Regions from separate parts of the Streptomyces sp. NPDC103540 genome, predicted to be linked through region 3. Evidence: riboswitches for the same ligand, from Rfam matches in the RefSeq annotation. Region 3 holds a riboswitch; each other region holds the start of a gene.
What was found. A riboswitch is a leader RNA that binds a small molecule or an ion and turns the genes downstream of it on or off. The one in region 3 is predicted to bind cobalamin.
Positions count from the first base shown of each region.

Region 1: another riboswitch for cobalamin. It lies ahead of metE (5-methyltetrahydropteroyltriglutamate--homocysteine S-methyltransferase); the one in region 3 lies ahead of ACZ6ZI_RS22495 (prenyltransferase/squalene oxidase repeat-containing protein).
Region 2: another riboswitch for cobalamin. It lies ahead of ACZ6ZI_RS15565 (ribonucleoside-diphosphate reductase subunit alpha); the one in region 3 lies ahead of ACZ6ZI_RS22495 (prenyltransferase/squalene oxidase repeat-containing protein).
Region 4: another riboswitch for cobalamin. It lies ahead of ACZ6ZI_RS14505 (energy-coupling factor ABC transporter permease); the one in region 3 lies ahead of ACZ6ZI_RS22495 (prenyltransferase/squalene oxidase repeat-containing protein).

Region 1 is NZ_JBVJMA010000002.1:230,483-233,871, reverse strand. Features, by position in the region: gene metE (5-methyltetrahydropteroyltriglutamate--homocysteine S-methyltransferase) at 1-1,080, opposite strand, end outside; cobalamin riboswitch at 1,250-1,475, opposite strand; gene ACZ6ZI_RS05665 (3-hydroxybutyryl-CoA dehydrogenase) at 1,683-2,576, opposite strand; gene aceB (malate synthase A) at 2,573-3,389, opposite strand, start outside.
Region 2 is NZ_JBVJMA010000005.1:486,939-490,327, reverse strand. Features, by position in the region: gene ACZ6ZI_RS15565 (ribonucleoside-diphosphate reductase subunit alpha) at 1-1,512, opposite strand, end outside; cobalamin riboswitch at 1,657-1,791, opposite strand; gene ACZ6ZI_RS15560 (GNAT family N-acetyltransferase) at 1,833-2,345, opposite strand; gene ACZ6ZI_RS15555 (YbdD/YjiX family protein) at 2,556-2,753, opposite strand; gene ACZ6ZI_RS15550 (carbon starvation CstA family protein) at 2,750-3,389, opposite strand, start outside.
Region 3 is NZ_JBVJMA010000009.1:99,415-102,803, forward strand. Features, by position in the region: gene ACZ6ZI_RS22495 (prenyltransferase/squalene oxidase repeat-containing protein) at 1-970, opposite strand, end outside; cobalamin riboswitch at 1,071-1,199, opposite strand; gene ACZ6ZI_RS22500 (prenyltransferase/squalene oxidase repeat-containing protein) at 1,593-3,389, shown strand, end outside.
Region 4 is NZ_JBVJMA010000005.1:250,377-253,765, reverse strand. Features, by position in the region: gene cbiQ (cobalt ECF transporter T component CbiQ) at 1-745, opposite strand, end outside; gene ACZ6ZI_RS14510 (energy-coupling factor ABC transporter substrate-binding protein) at 749-1,117, opposite strand; gene ACZ6ZI_RS14505 (energy-coupling factor ABC transporter permease) at 1,114-1,821, opposite strand; cobalamin riboswitch at 1,851-2,045, opposite strand; gene ACZ6ZI_RS14500 (AMIN-like domain-containing (lipo)protein) at 2,194-2,706, opposite strand; gene ACZ6ZI_RS14495 (SsgA family sporulation/cell division regulator) at 2,889-3,296, opposite strand.

The DNA.
Region 1 (3,389 bases), on a different contig from region 3:
GAAGGCGAGCCAGCGGGCGATCTGCGGGTCGATCTGGCGTTCGGCGGCGGCGTCCAGCGGGACGTGCAGGAGGGAGCAGGACGCGGCGACGTCCACCCGCCCGGCGAGCCCGAGCAGGGTGCCGAGGGTGGCCAGGGACCTCTCGTAGTCGTTGATCCAGATGTTGCGGCCGTTGACGACGCCGGCCACCAGGCGCTTGCCCGGCAGTCCGCCGGCCGCCGCGAGGTCGTCGAGGTTGGCGGCGCCCGACTCGGTGAAGTCCAGGGCCAGGCCCTCGATCGGCGCCTTGGCCAGGACGGGCAGGGCGTCGCCGAGCCGCCCGAAGTACGAGGCGACCAGCAACTTCGGGCGCTCTTCGGCGCCGCCGAGGTCGCGGTAGGCGCGGGCGGCGGCGTTCAGTTCGGCCGGGGTGCGGTCCTGGACGAGCGCCGGCTCGTCCAGCTGGACCCATTCGGCGCCGGCGCCGCGCAGGTCGGCCAGGACCTCGGCGTAGACGGGCAGCAGCCGGTCGAGGAGGGTGATCGGCTGGAAGTCGTCGGCCACGCCGGGTGCGGGCTTGGCCAGCAGCAGGTAGGTGACGGGGCCGACGAGGACCGGGCGGGCGGTGTGGCCGAGGGCGAGGGCCTCGCGCAGCTCGGCGACCTGCTTGGCGGAGTCGGCGGTGAAGACGGTGTCGGGGCCGAGCTCGGGCACCAGGTAGTGGTAGTTCGAGTCGAACCACTTGGTCATTTCGAGCGGGGCGACGTCCTGCGTGCCCCGGGCCATCGCGAAGTACCCGTCGAGGGCGTCGGCCTCGACGGCCGCGCGGTGCCGCGCGGGGACGGCGCCGACCATGACGCTGGTGTCCAGGACGTGGTCGTAGTACGAGAAGTCCCCGGAGGGCACCTCGTGGACACCGGCCTCGGCCAACTGCCGCCAGTTCGAGCGGCGCAGTTCGCGGGCGGTCTCCCCGAGGGCCTCGGCGGTGACGCGGCCCTTCCAGTAGCCCTCGACGGCCTTCTTCAGTTCCCGGTCCTGCCCCTGGCGGGGGTAGCCGTACACGGTGGCGCGTGTCGCCTCGGCTGCGGGCCTGTCTGTCACGGAACTCTCCTTCGCGAGATGTGTCCACAACATCCCGGACGACGGGACGCGGACGCGAAGGGACGACAGGACGCGCGGACCACGCCGCGGGGAAACACACCGCACGTGCCGCTCGTCGTGTACGCCGACCCGCCCACGAGGTCACCGGGATGTCCGCCCGCGGAATACGTCCGCGTGCGGGCAACGGGCAGGTCTTCGGACTCGCGGGCACGCCTGCCGGTCTCCCGGCGGGCACCTACTGGCCGTCGCTTCCCAGGACCGTTGTCCGGTCCCAGTGCGTATGACGGCGGTCGTTCCCGCTCACCGCTGCGGGGCAGTCCCGGATTCCCACCGGGTTCCCTCTTACGACGCATCCCGCCTGGCGGACGGGGCGAACCAGCTGCCCGGTCAGAGTACGGTCCGCCGTGCGCGCACGCGGCGCGCGTCTCGCCATGCGGACGGTGAGATGAGACACGGCCCCGGCATCCCGGTGCCGCGGCCGCCGTCCCGCCGCCCGTGCGGGCGGGGCGGCACGCGGACGGGGCGGGCAGCGGCACCACCCGCTGCCCGCCCCCGCACCGCGGCGCGCCGGACCCTCGGCCGGCGGCCCCGCGCCGGGCCCCTCAGCCCGGCCGTCCGGGCTCCTCGACCCGGTCGTACACGTGGAACCCGCGGCCGGTCTTGCGACCGAGCAGCCCCGCCTCCACCATCCGCGACAGCAGCGGCGGCGGTGCGTACAGGGGTTCCTTGAACTCGGCGTGGAGCGACTCGGCGATGGCGGCGACCGTGTCCAGTCCGATCAGGTCCGCGAGCTTCAGCGGACCCATGGGATGGGCGCAGCCCAGCTCCATGCCGAGGTCGACGTCCGAGGCACTGGCGTGGCCCGACTCCGTCATCCGGATCGCGGCCAACAGGTAGGGGACCAAGAGGGCGTTGACGACGAAGCCCGCACGGTCCCGGGAGTGGATCACCGTCTTGCCCAGGGTCCGCGTCGCGAAGTCCGTCACGGCCGTGACGGTGTCCGGCGCGGTGTGCAGGGTCGTCACGACCTCCACGAGCGGCAGGACCGGCACGGGGTTGAAGAAGTGCAGGCCGACGACGCGGTCGGCGCGACCGGCGGTGGCCATGCCGAGGCGCATCACGGGGATCGACGAGGTGTTCGTGGCGAGGACCGCCCGCGGATCCTCGACGACCTTGTCGAGCGCGGCGAACACCCCCGCCTTCGCCCCGGCGTCCTCGGGGACGGCCTCGACGACCAACTGCCGGTCCGCGAGATCGCCGAGGTCAGCGACGGCCGTGACCCGTTCGAGCGCCGACTCGGCGGAGATCCGGTCGAGCCCGCCCCGCTGCACCGCCCGTTCGAGGGAGACGGCGATCCGCTCCCGGGCGGCGCGGGCCGCGACCGCGTCCACCTCGCACAGCACGGTGTCGAGCCCGGCCCGCGCGCAGACCTCGGCGATGCCCGCGCCCATCCGTCCGCCGCCGACGACGCCCACGCGCCGCACGTCCCCGCTCACGCCCGACGCTCCGCGAGCCGCACGAGGTGGCGGCTGTAGGCCCCGGGCGTGAAGAACAGCGGCAGTTCGCAGGCCAGCGCCGTCCGCTCGAACAGCTCCCGGACCTCGTCCAACGCCGCCCACGGGTACTGGGCGCCCAACGCCGTGAGTTCCTCCTCCAGCAGGCGCAGCACCGTCTCGCGGTCGACGACCCGGTGGCGCAGCCACTGCCAGACCTGGACGCGGGCGATCTCGGCGGTGGCGGCGTCCTCCATCAGCCCGTCGAGGGCGACGGCCCCCCGACCGCGCAGCCAGGCGTCGAAGTACCGCAGCGCGACGGCGATGTTGGTGCGTACGCCGATCTCGGTCGGCGGCCCGCCGATCCGTCGTACGCAGAGCAGGTCGGAGACCGTCACCCGTACGTCCTCACGGGTGCGGTCGAGCTGGTGCGGCCGGTCGCCGAGCACCCCGTCGAACACCTCGCGGCACACGGGCACCAGAGCGGGGTGGGCCACCCACGAGCCGTCGAAGCCGTCCTCGGCCTCCCGCTCCTTGTCCAGGCGGACCTTGGCGAGCGCCGCCTCGTGGGCCGCCGGGTCCTTGGCCGGCACCTGCGCGGCCATGCCGCCGATGGCGTGCGCGCCCCGCTTGTGGCAGGTCGCCACGAGCAGCTCGGTGTACGCCCGCATGAAGGGGGCGGTCATGGTCACCCGGGCCCGGTCGGGCAGCAGGAAGTCGGTGCGGTGGCCGAAGGTCTTGATCAGGCTGAACAGGTAGTCCCAGCGGCCCGCGTTGAGGCCGGAGGAGTGCTCGCGCAGTTCGTGGAGGATCTCC
Region 2 (3,389 bases), on a different contig from region 3:
CTCGGTCGGGTAGAAGTTGATGTCCACGACGCGGTCGAGGAAGGTGACGGCCGTGCGGACGGTCTCGTCCAGCCGCTCCCAGTCGATCTCACCGGTCTCGGTGAGCACGAAGGCGCCGAGGTTGACCGAACCGAGGTTGCAGACGGCGGTCTCGCCGTCGTTGGTGACCTCGATGATCTCGGTGCAGAGGTTCGAGGAGTGGACGACGGTGCCCGGCTCGGCGGTCTGGTTCGCCGTGCGGTTCGAGGCGTCCTTGAAGGTCATCCAGCCCTGACCGGTCTGCGCGAGGGTGCGCATCATCCGCCCGTACAGGTCGCGGGCGGGCATGGTCTTGCGGGCCAGCCCGTCCGCCTCGGCCTTGCGGTAGGCGGCGTCGAACTCGTCGCCCCACAGGTCGACCAGCTCGGGGACGTCGGAGGGGGAGAACAGCGACCAGTCGGCGTCGGCGTTCACGCGGCGCATGAACTCGTCCGGCACCCAGTGGGCGAGGTTCAGGTTGTGGGTGCGGCGCTGGTCCTCACCCGTGTTGTCGCGGAGCTCCAGGAACTCCTCGATGTCCGCGTGCCAGGTCTCCAGGTAGACGGCGGCCGCGCCCTTGCGGCGACCGCCCTGGTTCACGGCCGCGACGGAGGCGTCGAGGGTCTTCAGGAACGGGACGATGCCGTTCGAGTGGCCGTTCGTGCCGCGGATCAGGGAGCCGCGGGCCCGGATGCGCGAGTACGACAGACCGATGCCGCCGGCGTGCTTGGAGAGGCGGGCGACCTGGTGGTAGCGGTCGTAGATCGAGTCCAGCTCGTCCAGCGGGGAGTCCAGCAGGTAGCAGGAGGACATCTGCGGGTGGCGGGTGCCGGAGTTGAACAGCGTGGGGGAGGACGGCAGGTAGTCGAGGCGGCTCATCAGCCGGTAGAGCGAGGCCACTTCCTCGACGGCCTGGACCGTGTCGTTCTCGGCGAGACCACAGGCCACGCGCAGCATGAAGAACTGCGGGGTCTCGATCACCTGGCGGGTGATGGGGTGGCGCAGCAGGTAGCGGCTGTGCAGGGTGCGCAGGCCGAAGAAGCCGAAGCGGTCGTCCGCGCCCTCGGCGAGGGCGTGCTCGACGAGGGAGTTCAGCCGGGCCGCGTGCGCGGCGACGAACTCGGCGGTGCGGTCGGCGATCAGGCCCTCGCGGTGGCCGACGGCGACGGATTCGGCGAAGGAGACGGAGCCCTGGCTCGCGGCCTCGTCGGCCACGGCCAGCGTCAACAGGCGGGCGGCGAGGCGGGAGTACGCCGGGTCCTCCGAGATGAGGCCGGCCGCGGCCTCCGTGGCGAGCCCCCGCAGCTCGGCCTCGTCCGCGACGGAGCTGCGCCCGCGCAGGGCGGCGGCGGCGACCCGGCCCGGGTCGGTGTCGGGAAGGTCGGCCGTCAGCTCGGTGAGGGTGCGCAGCAGCGCGGCACCGGGGCCCCCGCCCTCGGTTGCGGCTGCGGGCTGGTCGGACTCGGCGCGCGGTGCGGCAGGCGCGATGGTCACGGGGGGAGCTCTCCCTCGCTCGGCCCGGTCATCGGCGGGGCGGGGCGCGAGCGGGCGCACGCGGGCGCGACGGATCGCGACACACCGCATGGCGTCCACCGGCCCAACCGCGAGGCCCGGACGTGGTCGGCACCCGGATCGGTCGAGCCGGGCGCGCTGTCGGCAGGTCCTCGGACTCGCGAGTACACCGAAATGGCATACGTCATACCGTTGCGGGACAGTTCCGGATTCGCACCGGATTCCCCTGCGGCGACAGCAGCCATGAGCATACATGTGGGGGCGCCCCGATGCTGTAGCCCCCACATGTTGTGTCGGCGCGGCTACTGCTCGGGGGCGTACAGCTCCAGGGCGTAGGTGAGCAGGGGCACGGTGGGGACCGGGGCCCAGTCCCGTTCGGGGGTCCGTACGAAGCCCAGCCGCTCGTAGATCCGGTGCGCGGCGGGGCTCTGGGCCTGGGTGGAGAGCACCAGTCGGGTGACGCCGTCGAGGGCGCGGGCGCGCCCGACGCAGGCCCGCACGAGGGCCTCGCCGGCGCCCCGGCCGCGTCCGGCGCGGGCCACGGTCAGCATCCGGAACTCGGCCTCGTCGGGCCCGGCGATGTCGGCCATGCGGCTGCCGGGCGGGGCGAAGGTCACCCCGCCGAGCAGGACGCCGTCCAGGGTGGCCACGAGCACCTCGGCGTCGGCCGCCCGGCCGGCGACGTCGCGCAGCGCCCGCTCGTAGGAGTCGTCGGTGTTGCCGTCCAGGAGGCCGTCGTCGAGGTAGGCCCGGGCGGTGATGTCGCCGAGCTCCGCGTAGTCGGCGGGTTCGGCCGTTCTGATCACGATGTCCATGCCGTCGAGTGTGCGTCAGGGGCGGCCGGTCGTGGGGGGCCGGGATGGCGGGGAGCGGCCCGGGAAACGACCCCGGAGGCGGCGCGGAGGGTCGTGCGGCGCGGCGTTCGCGCGGCGGGGCCCCGCCGCCCCGGGTGGGGGCGGCGGGGCCCTGTGGCGGCCCCTCGGGGCCGTGCGCGTACCGTCCGCACGCGGCGTGCGGACGGCCGCTCAGCAGCAGCGGAAGCCCTCGCGGGGGTCCGCCTCGCGGGCGTCGGTGCGGGCCCGTTCGAAGGCCCGACGGGTCATGACCTCGGCCTCGGGGTCGTGCGCGCGGGCGTGGGCGACGTAGCGGTCGTACGCCGCCTCGCCCGAGAACTCCCGTACGAAGAACCGGGCCTTCGCCAGCGCCCCGCGCACCCCGCTCACGCGACCGGTTCCTTGACCCGGCCGCCGCCCCCGTCGAGGCCTGCGGCGGCGAGTTCGGCCTTCTCCTCGGCGGTGGCGATCAGCCCGGCCGGGGCGACGATCTTCGACTCGGTCCACGGCACCTCGGACAGGCGTACGGAGGCCGGGTCGGCGATGGCCTTGAAGCAGGTCCGGGCGGCGTCCAGCAGCACGATGACGATCAGCACGGCGAAGAGCACGGACAGGACGCCGTCGACCGTGGCGTTGGTGACCACGGTGTGCATCTCGTCCATGTTCTTGGCGGGCGGCAGGACCTTCCCGGCGTCGATGCCGCCCTGGTACTTGTCGCGCTGGGCGAAGAAGCCGACCTTCACGTCGTCCGAGAAGATCTTCTGGTAGCTGGCGGTGAGGGTGACGGCCACGTCCCAGGCCAGCGGGACGCCCGTGACCCAGGCCCACTTGAGCCGGCCGGACTTGATCAGCAGGGTGGTGCAGACGGCCAGGGCCACGGCCGCGAGCAGCTGGTTCGCGATCCCGAAGAGCGGGAACAGCTGGTTGATGCCGCCCAGCGGGTCCTTCACGCCGACCCACAGGAAGTAGCCCCAGCCGCCGACGACGATCGCGCTGGCCAGCCAGACGCCGGGCTTCCAGCTGACG
Region 3 (3,389 bases):
CGGACGGCTTGTACTTGAAGCCGCCGGCGGGGTTGTACTGGTTGGCGATGAGGAAGTCGATCGGGGTCTTGCCGCTGCCGGTGAGGAAGTCGCCGGTCTGCGGGTTGAAGCCGCAGGCGTTCAACCCGGCCACGCCCCAGCCGTTGGAGCTGGTGTTGACCCCGTAGAGGGAGTTGAAGGCGCCGCTGCCGGAGACGAGGGTGCTCTTGAGGAAGTTCTTCGCCTGGACGACGTCGGTGTCGGTGTTGGGGACGCCGGAGGCGCACAGGGCGGCCATGGCGGCGCCGGTCATGTCGACGTCGCTCGCCGAGTTCAGGACGGTGGGATTGCCCTCGGCCTTGTTGAAGGTCCACCCGCCGTCCACGTGCTGGTTGGCCCGGATGCGGGTGACCATGGAGTCCGTCAGCGCCTGCGGCACCCGCTTCGCGCCGCCCTGGGTCTTGGCGCCACCCAGCGCGAGGGCGGCGAAGACCGTGCCGTTGAAGTTCCCGGACGGGCCGAAGTAACCGGCCTCGGCGGTCTGCCAGTAGGAGTAGATGTTGGCTATCAGGTTGCGGGAGGCCGAGACGCGGGCCGGATCGATGCCGGCAGCGTACGCGTTGAGGGCGCCGCGCTCGTAGTCGGTGACCACCGGGGAGGCCTGCGGCCAGCCCGCCGTCGACAGCAGGTTGCGGTAGACGGTGCGGGCGTTCTTGGTGGTGTCGCCGCCCGGGTAGACGTCGGCGACGGCCGTGCCGGTGGCCGCGAAGGCCGTGAACGCCCACTCGTTGGACAGTCCCGCGCCCGCGTACGAACCGTCGGCGGCCTGGAGGGACTTGAGGTATGCCACACCGTTCGTCTTGGACGTGGCGATCTGGGCGGGCGAGGAGGTGGCGAAGGCGGGCAGCGCGGTGAGGACGAGCGCGCCCAGCGCGGCGGGCACCGCCAGGGTGAGACGGCGGGAGGAGGTGCGGGTACGGGTACGGGACATGGCCTGCTCCTGGAATGGGGGACGCCGACCAGGCCGTGGCTCGGGCGGGCGGGCGGCCCGGAGCTCGGCGGCGGCCGTCCGATCGCGTGGTACGGCTTGTGATGTGCCTCGCCGCATGGGCATTCGGGCTCGGGACGGCCCCCTGCCGTCCCACACCGCTGCGCGTCAGCCCCGGATTCGCGCCGGGTTCCCCCATGTGGCAGCCCAGGACGCTACCCGAGTGATCAAGGGTCCGCCAGCCGCCGTACCCGGCACGGGCAGGAGCGGCCGACGGTGTGTCACATGAGACGCAGACCACCTTGACGCTGTCTTTATCCGCGTGTTCCACTCCGACTGATAAGCACTCAGCTCCAGGGGAAGCCGGTCGAAATCCGGCGCTGACCCGCAACCGTAGGCCCGGCACCGTCCGGGCGAGTCGGAATGCCTGGAGCCAGGTTTTTGCAGCGAGAGACGCCGTCGCGGACTACGGCGTGGTTCGAACGGCTTCCCTTCCCCGTGTACCCCACGGGCCGCGGAGGCCCTTTTCGCCACGCACTGGTCCGCCCGGCCGACACGAGGGGCCGTGGTGGGGACCGCACAGCAATCAGAGCGACACCTGGGGAGCACGGGGCTGTTGTCGCTCATGTCAGCGGCGCTGCTGACCTTGGCCGCCGCGAGCGCCGCCTTCGTGGGCGGCACGGGGCCCGCCACGGCCGACCCGATCGAGCGGTGCACCGCCACCACCGGCGCGATCGTCGCCGTGGACTTCGCCCCGTTCGGCGGCAGGGTGGAGAAGGGCTGCGACACCACTCCCACCACCGGCTACGAGCTGCTCCAGACGGCCGGCTTCAGCATGACGGGCACCGTGCACGACGGTCCCGCCTTCCTCTGCCGCATCGGCAAGGGCACGGGTACGCAGTACCCCACGCCGGAAAGGGAAGCCTGCGTCCTGACCCCGCAGGCCACCGCCTACTGGTCGTACTGGACGGCCTCGCCGGGGCAGCGCAAGTGGTCCTACAGCCAGCTGGGAGCCATGGCCCGCAAGCCCAAGCCCGGCGACGTCGAGGCCTGGGTCTACGGCGGCACCGACGTCGGCGGCGGCACGAAGGGGCAGCCGTCCTTCACCCCCGACGACGTACGCGGCTACACCACCCCCGACCCGACCGTCCCGACGGCCCCGCCCAAGGTGCCCGCCGGCCGGATCGACGTCCCCGCCGCCACGCGCTGGGTCACCGGGACGCTCAAGGAAGGCGACCGCGTCGTCGACGAGGGCTCCACCACCCCGAACCACCTCCTCACCACCGAGGCCGTCTTCGCCCTCGTGGCGGCGGACCGCAAGAGCCCCGTGGCCAGGAAGATCGCCGATTTCCTCGACACGCCCGCGCAGACCGACGCGTACGCCTACCCGGCCGGCAAGGACGCGATCCCGGACGCCACCGCGGCGGCCCGGCTCGCGCTGGTCGCGGAGGCCACCGGCAAGGATCCTCGCGCGTTCGGCGGGCACGACCTGCTCGGCGACCTCGTGAAGTACGCCTGCCCCCGCGACATCGGGGACGGCGAGAGGGTCGAAGGCTGCTTCACCAAGGGCGACTTCCGTACCACCGGTCAGGCCGACGCCCAGGCCATGGCCGTCATCGCCCTGGTCAACGCCGGTGTGACGCCGCCGGCCGGCTCGGTGGCCCGACTGGCGGCCCTCCAGTGCGAGGACGGCGGGTTCACCAGCATCCTCATCCGGCCCGGAAGCCCGGGATGCGAGAGCGAGGCCGGCGCCACCGGTCTGCTCACCCTGGCCCTGGAGCGGGGCGGCGGCCACGAGGCGGTGCTCCAGAAGGCCCGCAACTACCTGAAGCGGTCGCAGCTGCCCACCGGCGCCTGGCCCGCCGTCTACTACGAGACGACCGGCAACCCGACCGCCACCGCCTGGGCCGCCCAGGCGCTGCGCGCCCTCGGGGACGAGAGGTTCGCGGACGCCGGCGTCTCCTGGCTGGCCAAGCGGCAGTTGGCGACGGGCGGATTCGGGTTCGGCGAGGACGACACCGAGCCCAGGCTGTACCCCACCGCGACCGCCGCCCTCGCGGGCGCCGGCAGCGATCTCGCCGCCGTGACCGCCAAGCCGGCCACACCGCCGACCACTCCGCCGGCGGGCGAGGGGCCCGACGCGAGGAAGGGCGTCGCCTACCTGACCGCCCCTTCCCAACTGGTCCAGGGCCGCTTCTACGAGAGCGAGCCCGGCACCGGCTTCGCCGACTACGGGATGACCATCGACGGCGCCTACTCCCTCGCCGCCACCGGCGGGGACAACGCCGCCCTGCGCCGCATCGTCGACTTCATGGACAAGGGCGGCAAGGACGGCAGGAAGCGCGGCATCCACGACTGGACCCTCATCGGCACGAAGTACGCGAGCGGCGGCTCCATCGGCAAGACGGCCATTCTCGCCCAG
Region 4 (3,389 bases), on a different contig from region 3:
GGTACAGCTCCTTCAGTACGAGGGTCCCCGCGACCAGGGCGGTCAGCAGGGCGGCGGTGGCCGCGAGGAACCGCCGGGACAGCCGCGCCTCGGGGACGAGCACCCGCAGCGCGCCGTCGTAGCCGCGCCCGGCCAGCCCCTCCTGGAGCCGGGCGGCGCGGTCGAAGGCCCGTACGAACGAGGTGGCGGCGAGCCCGGCCAGCGAACGCCACACCGCGGCCCGGCCGGTGTGCCCCAGCCGCGCGGCCTGGGCCCGGCGCACCCGGTCCATCGAGTCGAGCAGCAGGAAACCGATCCGGTACATGACCAGGGCCACGTCCACCACCGGTGCGGGCACCCCCGCCCGCACCAGTCGCGGCAGCACGTCCGACACCGGGGTGGTGAAGGCGAACAGCAGCACCCCCAGCGAGGCCGCCGACGTGCGCAGCAGCAGCTCGCCCGCGTGCCGGGGCCCGTCGGGCGCCAGGGCGAGGAACCCGTCCGGGCCGCCCACCGACACCAACAGCGGTAGGGCCCCGGTCACGCAGAAGCCCAACGGGACCCGGAAGGCCCGCCACAGCTGCCGCCGGCCCACCCCGGCCGGGCCGAGCAGCACGGCCAGGGTGGCGGCGCCCACCAGCGGTCCGCCCGGCCAGGGGGGCAGGGCGACGGCGGTGACCGTCAGCCCGAGCCCCAACAGGGCCTTCTCCAACGGGTGGCGGCCCCGCCAGCGACTGCTGTGGGCCGCCACGTCGATCGGCAGCACCGGCTACGACTCCCGGGCGGCCGCACCGGCCCCGGAGGCCGTCCCGGCCTCGGCCCGCGCCTCGGCCCGTGCCTGCTCCGCTCCCTGGCGACGCCCCTTGCGGACCCCGAAGTAGTAGGCGAGGACGCCCGCGCCGAGCGCCGCCTGGAGGGCGAACAGCGCCGACTCGACCTCCCCCGACGGGGGTTCGTAGAGCGGCGAGAACCACGGCTCGTAGTCCGGCTTCAGCTCGGTGATGGCGGCCTCGGCCTGCGCGTCGGCGCCGGCGAACGGCTCCTCCTTGTGGTCGCCCATGCCGAAGGCGAGCGGGATCACGGCCAGCGCCGCGACCAGGAGCAGCAGCAGCGTGTTGATCTTCGCGTTGCGGGTCATCGGGCCGTCGCCTCCAGGTCGGTCTGTCCGGCGGTCCGGCCGGTGAGCTTGGCGACGCCGAGCCGGACCAGGTCCGACTTGCTGGACTGCATCAGCAGGCGCATCACGAGCACGGTCAGCAGCCCCTCGCTGACGGCCAGCGGGATCTGGGTGAGCGCGAAGATGCCGGCGAACTTCTCCAGCGAGCCCACGAAGCCGCTCGCCGGGTCCGGGAAGGCCAGCGCGAGCTGGACGGAGGTCACGCAGTAGGTGACCAGGTCCGCGAAGAAGGCGCCGAAGAAGACGCCGACCATGAGCGGGGCCCCGTACTTGCGCAGGAGCCGGTAGACGCCGTAGCCCGCCCAGGGGCCGGCGACGGCCATGGAGAAGACGTTGGCGCCCAGGGTGGTGAGGCCGCCGTGGGCCAGCAGCAGCGCCTGGAAGAGCAGGGTGATCGTACCGAGCACCGCCATGATCGGCGGTCGGAAGAGGATGGCCCCGAGCCCCGTTCCCGTCGGGTGGGAGCAGCTGCCCGTCACCGAGGGGATCTTCAGGGCGGACAGGACGAACGTGAACGCTCCGGAGGCCCCGAGCAACAGCGTGCTCTCCGGGTTGGCCTTCACCTCGCGGGTGAGGGCGCGCACGCCGTGGACGACGAACGGGGCGGACGCGGCGCCCCAGGCGACCGCGTGCAAGGGGGGCAGGAACCCCTCGGCTATATGCATGGGTAGAGAGACCTCTCCAGCACCTCGTGGATGGACGACGCGCCTCGGCCGGTCTCCTGGCTGACGGGTACTGATGCCCTGGCTCCGCCTTCCCGGGGCCGCGCGGTTCCCCGCGTGGACCCAGTGGCTTCCCGCAGGAGTGGAGCCGGACTTCCCGATCACAGTGGCGAGGGCCGCTCCGGTTTCCCACCGGCTTCCCGAACACCAAGGCCCGACGACCCTAGTCGGCCGCGCGTACCGTAACAAGCCGGACCGGACGGTAGCCCCGGCCGCGCTCCCGCGGTGCGCGCGGGCGGGATCCCGACGCACGGCGACCGGCGCCCCCCCCGGGGGGACGCCGGTCGCCGTGTCGTCGTACGGTGCGCCGCGGTGTCAGCAGGTGTTCGGGTGCGCGATGTCCACCACGACCCGCTCCGGCGAGTGCAGCACGGTGGTGCCGTAGGCCGGCTTGGTGTCGAAGGCGGCCCCGAGGGTGACGTACCCCTCGAAGTCGCCGGTCAGGGCGAGGCCCTTGAGCTTGCTGAGGTAGATCTTCTGGAGCCGGGGACCCTGGTAGACGTTCTGTCCGGCGTCGTTGTGCGCGGCGGCCGGGTGCAGGCGGATCTCCAGGAAGTACTTCCCCGCCAGCGGGACGGGCTTGCCGGACCCGTCGTACACGAGCTGCGAGACGGGGCTGACGGTGACCTCGGGGACGTAGCCCTGGAGGTCGACCACGATCCGGTCGAACGTGCAGTGACCGCCCCAACGGGCGTTGACGACGAGCGGGGTCTGGGTGGAGGCGGCGGCCGCGGATGCCGGTGCGGCCAGACCGATGCCGACGGTGAGCAGTGCGCCCGTGGCCAGGGCCACGATCTTGCGACGGCGCGAGCGGGGCAGGTGGCGCATGGCGTCCCCCGATTCCTCTTGAGACGGGGATGGCTGTCACCCGGGTAGACGCGGCGGCGCCCCGCGCGGTTGCGGCTCCGGCGGGCCGGGCGCAGGGCGGATCGAGTGGACGGCGGACGGCGGACCGGGCGGACGGCGGACCGGCTGTGCGGCGGGCCGGGCGGCGTACGGCCGGTCCGCGGTCAGTGCGCCAGCAGCGCGCTCAGCTGCGCGTCCAGGTCGTAGTGCCGCCGCTCCTGGCCGCGCGGCACCAGTTCCGTCATGCGCCGGCACAGGGCCCGTACGTCCTTGGCCCGGGCCGACACCACACAGCTGCGGCCGCCGTTGCCGAAGGCCAGGAACACCCGTGGCTCGGTCCCCGCGCGGACGGGCCAGACCTGTATGTCGCCCTCGCCGGTGGCGACGGTCTCCCCCTCGATCAGCAGGTCGCGGGAGAAGACCCAGCGGGCGAGGTGCGTACCGCCGCCCCGGAAGTCGAGGGCCAGCTCGTAGGGCCGGTCCGTGCGGTAGACGAAGGCGCCCTGGAGCGGGACGGTCGGCGGGGCGACCTCCAGCCGGAGGGGCAGGACACGGTGTTCGGTGGTGGCCATGGGCGGCTGCCTTCCTTCGCGCGGGATGGTGCACGGACCCCCCTTCGGCACGCTAGCCCACCCCCACGACCCGGGGCGGGGCCGAAGGTCCCG